One region of the Parageobacillus sp. KH3-4 genome, then DNA from elsewhere that is predicted to be linked to it. Evidence: predicted binding sites of a transcription regulator. Region 1 holds the regulator's gene; the other holds the start of a gene.

Evidence for each region. Region 1 encodes Rex, which represses fermentation and respiration genes when NADH is low (regulators of the CRP and FNR family bind a similar motif). Its sites were predicted from a motif close to TTGTGAAATATTTCACAA; they were not measured.
Region 2: the regulator Rex is predicted to act here: its motif matches at 1,851-1,868, upstream of MWM02_RS15950 (cytochrome ubiquinol oxidase subunit I).

Annotation. Positions count from the first base shown of each region.
Region 1 covers NZ_AP025627.1:3,561,881-3,566,095, reverse strand. Annotated here, with positions in the region: gene MWM02_RS18080 (ABC-F family ATP-binding cassette domain-containing protein) at 1-647, opposite strand, end outside; gene moaC (cyclic pyranopterin monophosphate synthase MoaC) at 766-1,287, shown strand; gene MWM02_RS18070 (redox-sensing transcriptional repressor Rex) at 1,277-1,915, shown strand; gene tatA (twin-arginine translocase TatA/TatE family subunit) at 1,931-2,086, shown strand; gene tatC (twin-arginine translocase subunit TatC) at 2,107-2,853, shown strand; gene MWM02_RS18055 (YdiK family protein) at 2,866-3,051, opposite strand; gene MWM02_RS18050 (CPBP family intramembrane glutamic endopeptidase) at 3,048-3,788, opposite strand; gene groES (co-chaperone GroES) at 4,063-4,215, shown strand, end outside.
Region 2 covers NZ_AP025627.1:3,164,170-3,168,384, reverse strand. Annotated here, with positions in the region: gene MWM02_RS15955 (SpoVR family protein) at 145-1,566, shown strand; gene MWM02_RS15950 (cytochrome ubiquinol oxidase subunit I) at 2,066-3,412, shown strand; gene MWM02_RS15945 (cytochrome d ubiquinol oxidase subunit II) at 3,412-4,215, shown strand, end outside.

The DNA.
Region 1 (4,215 bases):
GCGCCAGGATATGTTTGCAAATATTGTTCGAGCCATGTTAATGTCTCGAGATCTAAATGGTTTGTCGGTTCGTCCAAAATAAGCAAATCCGGCTTCATTAAAAGCAATTTTCCAAGCGCCAGCCGAGTCCGCTGCCCGCCGCTTAATGATTGAACAGGAGTTGTCATATAATCATATTGCGAAAATTGTAAACCGTGCAACACCGAGCGGATATTGGCTTCGTATTGATAGCCGCCTTGTTCTTTATAGTGCTCTTGTAATGCATCGTAATCTTTTAACAGCTTTTCGTAGCGAGAAGAATCGGCGAGCAAGTCAGGATCACCCATTTGCCGCTCCATCTCGCGCAATTGAGTTTCCATTGCTTTCAGCGGAGCGAATACCGTCATCATTTCTTCCCAAATCGATAAAGAGGAGTGCAGCCCGCTATCTTGCGCGAGATATCCGATCGATACTTCCTTCGGTTTGATGATTTCCCCGCTGTCGTAAGACATTTCGCCGGCGATAATTTTTAATAATGTCGATTTTCCCGCCCCGTTTCTTCCGACGAGAGCAATTCGGTCTTTTGATTGTATTTCTAATTTTATATTCGATAAAATAAGGTCAGCACCGAAATATTTTGTCAATTGATTGACTTGTAAGATAATCATTGTCGTTCACCTCTCGTTTAACAATAATAGTGTAGCGTAACTTGTTTTCTTATCGCAATAAAACGATAAAAGACAGATGACGAAAAATAGTGTATAGTTTTAATTGGAGGAGATTACATTGACAACATTTACGCATTTTAATGAGCAAGGTCGCGCAAAAATGGTCGATATTACAGAAAAGGAAGACACAGTTCGTGTAGCAGTGGCGCGGACGAGCGTGACCGTCAATAAAGAAATTTACGAAAAAATGACGAACCACGCTATTGAAAAAGGGGATGTGCTTGCTGTTGCGCAAATAGCTGGCGTTATGGCGGCAAAAAAGACGCCGGATTTAATTCCGATGTGCCATCCTCTTATGTTAAAAGGAGTCGACATCCAGTTTGCTTGGCATGTCGAGGAAGAAAAAGCGTTATATGAGCTGGTGATTACCGTAACAGTCAAAACGAAAGGAAGTACAGGAGTAGAGATGGAAGCGCTAACGGCTGCTTCTGTTTGTGCACTGACGGTTTATGATATGTGTAAGGCGTTAGATAAAGGAATGGTCATTGGTCCAACCTATTTAGTGGAAAAAAAAGGTGGGAAATCAGGCCATTATCAACGAGAAAAAAGTCATGCTGGGGGATTTGTGAATGAGCAATGAACAACCAAAAATTCCGCAAGCAACTGCAAAACGTTTGCCATTGTATTACCGCTTTTTAAAAAATTTACATGCTTCAGGAAAACAACGGGTTTCTTCCGCGGAGTTGAGTGAGGCAGTGAAGGTCGACTCTGCGACAATTCGCCGCGATTTTTCTTATTTCGGTGCGCTTGGCAAAAAAGGATACGGATATAATGTCAATTATTTATTGTCTTTTTTTCGCAAGACGCTTGATCAAGATGAGATTACCGAAGTGGCGCTATTCGGCGTTGGAAACTTAGGGACGGCGTTTTTAAATTATAATTTTTCGAAAAACAACAACACAAAAATTGTGATGGCATTTGACGTAGATGAAAAGAAAATAGGGAAAGAAGTTGGCGGTGTGCCTGTATATCATTTGGACGAGCTGGAAACCCGTCTTCACGAGGGCATTCCTGTCGCGATTTTGACTGTTCCGGCCCACGTAGCGCAATGGATTACCGATCGTCTTGTTCAAAAAGGAATTAAAGGAATTTTAAACTTTACGCCAGCCCGTTTGAACGTGCCGAAGCATATTCGCGTCCACCATATTGATTTGGCGGTTGAACTGCAATCGCTAGTCTATTTCTTGAAAAATTATCCAGCCGAATAAAGGAGAGAATGAAAAGTGAAATATTTGTTAATTGTGCTTGTTATTTTATTATTGTTTGGAACAAAAAAACTCCCGGAGTTGGGCAAGTCGCTCGGCCAATCGCTGCGTGAGTTTAAAGATGCGACAAAAGGGCTGGCGGATGAGGATGAAAAAAAACAAGATCAATTATGATTTGTTAGGATGATTGAAATATGGACGATAAAGAAATGTCGGTGTATGAACACCTAGGAGAATTGCGAAAACGGCTTATTATCGTTGTTGTGTTTTTTATCATCGCGCTTGTCGCCAGCTTTTTTTTCGTGGAGCCCGTCATTTTGTATTTGCAGCAGACGGATGAAGCGAAAGAATTGACGATGAACGCCTTTCGTCTGACAGACCCGATAAAAATTTATTTTCAATTTGCGTTTGTCATTGCGTTTATTCTGACCGCCCCGGTTCTCCTTTATCAAATTTGGGCGTTTGTCAGTCCCGGGCTGTATGAAAAAGAACGAAGAGTTACGTTAAGTTACATCCCGATTTCGATTTTTCTCTTTTTAGCCGGCGTTAGCTTTGCGTATTTCGTCCTATTTCCTTTTGTTGTTCGCTTTATGAAAAATTTGGCAGAACGTCTTGGCATTCATCAAGTTATCGGTGTTAATGAATATTTTCAATTTTTACTTCATCTTGTCTTACCGTTTGGGATCGTATTTCAGCTACCGGTCGTTGTGATGTTTTTAACAAGGCTTGGCTTGATTACACCGATGTTGTTAGTGAAGGTGCGCAAATATGCATATTTAGCCTTATTGATTTTGGCGGCGGTTATTACGCCGCCGGACGTGCTGTCACAAGTCATTGTCATGATTCCGCTTTCGATTTTATATGAAATTAGCATTTGGATTTCGAAAATGGCTTATCGAAAAGTGTTATTGGCGCAGAAGGAACAAGAAAACCTCCCGTGATGCGCGGGAGGTTTATTTTTTAAAGTAGAGCACCAATAAGCGAATTGCGGTGCCAAAATCGAGCGTAGCCAGTATTGCAAGAACGATCGTGAAAAAATTCCAAATGGTTTCATCGGCGCTTTGAATCGACAAGTAAGTAAATAGTATGCCCATAAGGAAATAGAAAAGCGCGAATTGCAATGGTGACCCTTTCATCATACTAAAAGCCTCCAAATAATGAATTGTATATGTTCTGTTTGCCGCATCATTTTTTCAATATCATCGGCAAATATCGTCTGTACGAATACGACGAACGTATTCATGGTGACATGGGCAAAAATCGGAACGAAAATGCGTTTTGTCTTCGCGTAGAGAAACGCGAAAGTGAATCCCATTGTCGCATACAATAGCAGATGTTCAAGTTCCATATGGACGATGGCAAATAAAAGCGAACTAACTAGCGCGGAAATGAAAAAGTTATATTTTTGATATAGCGTTCCGAAAATAATTTTGCGGAAAATAATTTCTTCTAAAATTGGCCCAATGATGGAAGTGACAACCATCAATAATGGTGTGACCTGAATGATATCGACAATTCGTTTTGTATTTTCTGAACCAGGCTCGATACCGAGCAAGCGCCATTCAATATTGGCGGCAATGCTTTGAGCGAACAACGACAAAAAGAAGCCGCCGACAGCCCACATCCATGCTGTTGATAACGGAACACCATAACGGGTGTGCCGCTGTTTTATATCCTCGCGCAAGAAAAAGAGGATGAGGAGAAAAGCAATGGAAAAGCTGATCACTGCCCAATAGCCAGAGGCGATCTCCGCCGCGACAAAGTCATTTTTTGCATGTTTTCCGACACCGAGAAAATGCAACAACGGGACTCCTACGAGACCTGATAGCTGCATGATGACGTACGTAATAATGACATACCAATAGCGCCGTTTCAACGAAACTTACCCCTTTACTGATAAAATAATGATACTTTCCGTATTGTAGCATATCTTTTATAAAAAATGACAAAAAAGAATCGACTGTTGTTGTTTAGATTTTGTGGAAATATGAAATAATTTAAGGGGAAGAAACGAGAAAAAACATGTTATTTTTTTGTATTTCCTACTTGCAAAAAAAAGAGAAGTTCATTAATATTATAAGTGTGTTAGCACTCGACATCGACGAGTGCTAATAAGAACGGCGAAAATTATGTTAAGGAGGTTGTTTTCCGTGTTAAAGCCATTAGGTGATCGCGTTGTCATTGAAATCGTTGAAACGGAAGAAAAAACTGCAAGCGGTATCGTATTGCCAGATACTGCGAAAGAAAAACCACAAGAAGGTAAAGTTGTTGCCGTTGGAAAAGGACGCGTGCTTGACAACGGT
Region 2 (4,215 bases), 400 kb from region 1:
TTATGTCCTGCTTCTTGCTTAATAAGTAAAGAATCGTCTTAGTTTTCGGGAAGGACATATGATTTTTTTCTAGGTTTGGACTTAAGCGTATCAAAATTTCGTTTTCCTCATACATTGTGATAAGAGGAAAAGGGGGGGATGTGCATGCGGCAGGATGAATTAAAGGAGTTGGAGCGGGCGATTGCCGAGATTACAGAAATCGCCGAAGGATTTGGATTGGACTTTTATCCGATGCGATATGAAATTTGTCCGGCCGATATTATTTACACCTTTGGCGCATACGGCATGCCAACACGTTTTTCCCATTGGAGCTTTGGCAAGCAGTTTCATAAAATGAAGCTGCATTACGATTTGGGATTAAGCAAAATTTATGAACTGGTGATCAATTCCGATCCGTGTTACGCATTTTTGTTGGATACAAATACGCTTATTCAAAATAAATTGATCGTCGCGCACGTGCTGGCGCATAGCGACTTTTTTAAAAATAACGTGCGCTTTAGCAACACAAAGCGCGATATGATCGAAAGCATGGCGGCGACCGCCGAGCGAATCAAACATTACGAACACCAATACGGAAAATTGGAAGTGGAAAAGTTTTTAGATGCAGTGTTGGCGATTCAAGAGCATATCGATCCGTCGCTGCTTCGTCCAAAGCTGTCGTGGACATGGGAAGATACGGAAGTGTATGAAGAGGAAGAGCCGCCAAAGATAGCGACGCCATACGACGATTTATGGAGTCTTGATGAAAAAGACAAACCTGCTCCGCCACCGCGCAAAAAGCGCAGAAAGTTTCCGCCGCAGCCGGAAAAAGACGTACTGTTGTTTATTGAGGAATATAGCCGGGAACTGGAAGATTGGCAGCGCGATATTTTGACGATGATGCGCGAAGAAATGCTCTATTTCTGGCCGCAGCTTGAGACGAAAATTATGAACGAAGGTTGGGCGACGTATTGGCATCAACGAATTTTGCGGGAAATGGATTTAACGAGCGACGAGGCGGTTGAATTTGCGAAATTAAATGCCAATGTCGTACAGCCGTCACGCACAGGCATTAACCCGTATTATTTAGGATTGAAAATTTTCGAAGACATTGAGGAACGCTGGAATAATCCAACAGAGGAAATGAAAAAACGAGGCATTAAGCCAGGATCGGGACGCGAAAAAATTTTTGAAGTGCGCGAATTGGAATCCGATATTTCGTTTTTGCGCAATTATTTAACGAAAGAGTTAGTGATGCGCGAAGATATGTATTTATTCCAAAAGCAAGGAAAAGAGTATAAAATTGTTGATAAAGATTGGGAGCACGTTCGCGACCAGCTCGTCAGCATGCGTGTCAATGGTGGATTTCCATACATTACAGTAAATGATGGAGATTATATGCGCAATGGTGAGCTATATTTAAAGCATTGGTATGAAGGAATCGAATTAGATATAAAATACTTAGAAAAAGTGCTTCCGTACATTTATCAGCTATGGGGGCGCTCTGTTCATATGGAGACGGTCGTGGAAGAGAAGCCTGTATTATTTACGTATGATGGAAAAATGGTGGATCGAAAATATATATAATTGTGACATAGAGCTGCTCTAAAGGCAGCTTTTTATTTGTTTGTTATTGCGTTCATTTGCATACAATAAAAACATAACAGCAGTTCGAAAAGGGAATTTTATTTGGTTTTTAGCACTTTTAATTGTTGTTCGGTGATTATTTTTTGTTTCTTTTTGTATAAAATATAAGGAAATGGTTATCATCATTGTCGATGGTAGCCATTTTATTTTTTTGGCAATCCGGTCCGTAAGCATAATGGTAAAAAAACATTTTTACATTTATAACCGTGTTAATCATGACAATTTTGTGACAAACATCACAAATTCACCATCTTGTCAAAGTTATTTTGCTATTTCCTCATTATTTGTTGATAAAGTAATAAATGCAAGAGAAATTAAAGGAGGAAAAACTGTGTGGAAGCGTCAAGAAAAATGGCTGGTGATGGTTAGTTTTTTAGTTGCGTTTATTATGCTTCTGTCGATGGTTGGCAGACTGTTTTCATAAAAGGAGGATGTGGCGATGTGGGAATATGATCCGGTGATGTTCAGCCGGCTGTTAACCGAATTAACGTTAACGTTTCATATTATTTTTGCAACGATTGGTGTCGGCGTTCCGTTGATGATTGCGATTGCCCAATGGGTGGGGATTCGGAAAAATGATGAACATTACATTTTACTTGCGCGAAGATGGACGCGCGGTTTCGTTATTACAGTAGCGGTAGGTGTCGTGACAGGAACAGCGATCGGGTTGCAGCTGTCATTGCTGTGGCCGAACTTTATGCAACTTGCAGGCCAAGTCATCAGCTTGCCGTTGTTTATGGAGACGTTTGCCTTCTTTTTTGAAGCGATTTTCCTTGGCATTTATTTATATACGTGGGACCGGTTTGAAAACCAGAAGAAACATTTATTGCTATTGATTCCGGTGGCGATCGGTTCTTCGGCTTCGGCAATGTTTATTACGATGGTGAACGCATTTATGAATACCCCGCAAGGTTTTGAGTTGAAAGACGGTGTCATCACGAATATCGAGCCGCTTGCCGCAATGTTTAATCCAGCGACGCCGACAAAAGTGGCGCACGTATTAACGACCGCTTATATGACTTCCGCTTTTATCTTGGCGTCCATCGCTGCTTGGCATTTACTGCGGGGCAACCGCCATATTTATCACAAAAAAGCGCTGTATTTAACGGTGAAGACAGCTTTTATTTTTTCGTTCGCGAGCGCGCTTGTCGGTGATTTGTCGGGAAAATTTTTAGCGGAATATCAACCGGAAAAATTAGCGGCGGCGGAATGGCATTTTGAAACGAGCACCCATGCGCCGCTTGTGATGTTCGGCACGTTAGACGAAAACAACAATGTTAAAAATGCAATCGAAATTCCATATGCGTTAAGCATTTTGGCGCATAATCACCCGGGCGCAGAAGTGAAAGGGCTAAATGAATTTCCAAAAGATGAAATACCGCCGCTTTATATCCATTATTTATTCGATTTAATGGTTACGATCGGAATTTTACTTACGATTGTATCGGCGATTTATTGGCTTGGAAAACAATTGAAATGGAAATGGATTATGAGCAAGCCGTTTTTGGCGTTGCTTGTCGCTGCAGGTCCGCTTTCAATGCTGGCAATTGAGTTGGGCTGGTACCTCGCTGAGGTCGGCCGGCAGCCATGGATTTTGCGCGGCTATATGAAAACGGCGGAAGCGGCAACATCATCGGGGAATGTAGATACGATGCTTGTTGTTTTTTCGATTTTGTATCTTATTTTAGGAATTGCAAGTGTCACAGTGTTGATCAATATGTTCCGAAAAAATCCGGTGGAAAAAGAGTTGGCGGAACGCTCTCTTGAACAGGGGGGAGTATCTTAATGACATTAGAAATTATAGGCATATCTGTCTTATGGTTGTTTTTATTCGGATATGTCATCGTTGCATCGATTGATTTTGGCGCCGGGTTTTTCAGCGCATACAGCGATATTGCGAAGAAAAAGCATATTTTGCATAAAATCATCCAGCGTTATCTTTCCCCGGTATGGGAAGTAACGAACGTGTTTCTTGTCTTTTTCTTCGTTGGAATCGTTGGATTTTTCCCGAAAACAGCGTATTATTACGGCTCGATTTTGCTCGTTCCTGCCAGCATTGCCATTGTGCTTTTGGCGATTCGCGGGTCGTATTATGCGTTTCATACGTATGGCAGGACAGAAAGGAATTGGTATTTGCTTGCCTACGGGCTAACAGGGCTATTTATTCCAGCGTCATTATCGATCGTGTTGACTATTTCCGAAGGAGGATTTGTCGAGAAAAGCGGGCAAACTCTCACCCTGTTATATAAAGAGCTGTTTGTCAGCCCGCTTACTTGGAGTATTGTGCTGTTAAGCATTACGAGCGTCCTTTATATTTCCGCTACATTCTTGACGTATTACGCCAATGAAGCAGGGGATATGAAGGCGCGCGAACTATTGCGAAAATACGCATTAAGTTGGAGCGGGCCGACGATTTTATCGGCGCTTCTTATCATTTATCAGCTGCGCCACCATAATCCGGAGCATTATAGCAACATGTTCAACATCGCTTGGATGTTTATCGTTTCTTTTGTATTTTTCGTGATCACCATTTATTTGTTATGGAAAAAGAAACGTTACGGCTGGGCGTTTGTTAGCTTAGTAATGCAA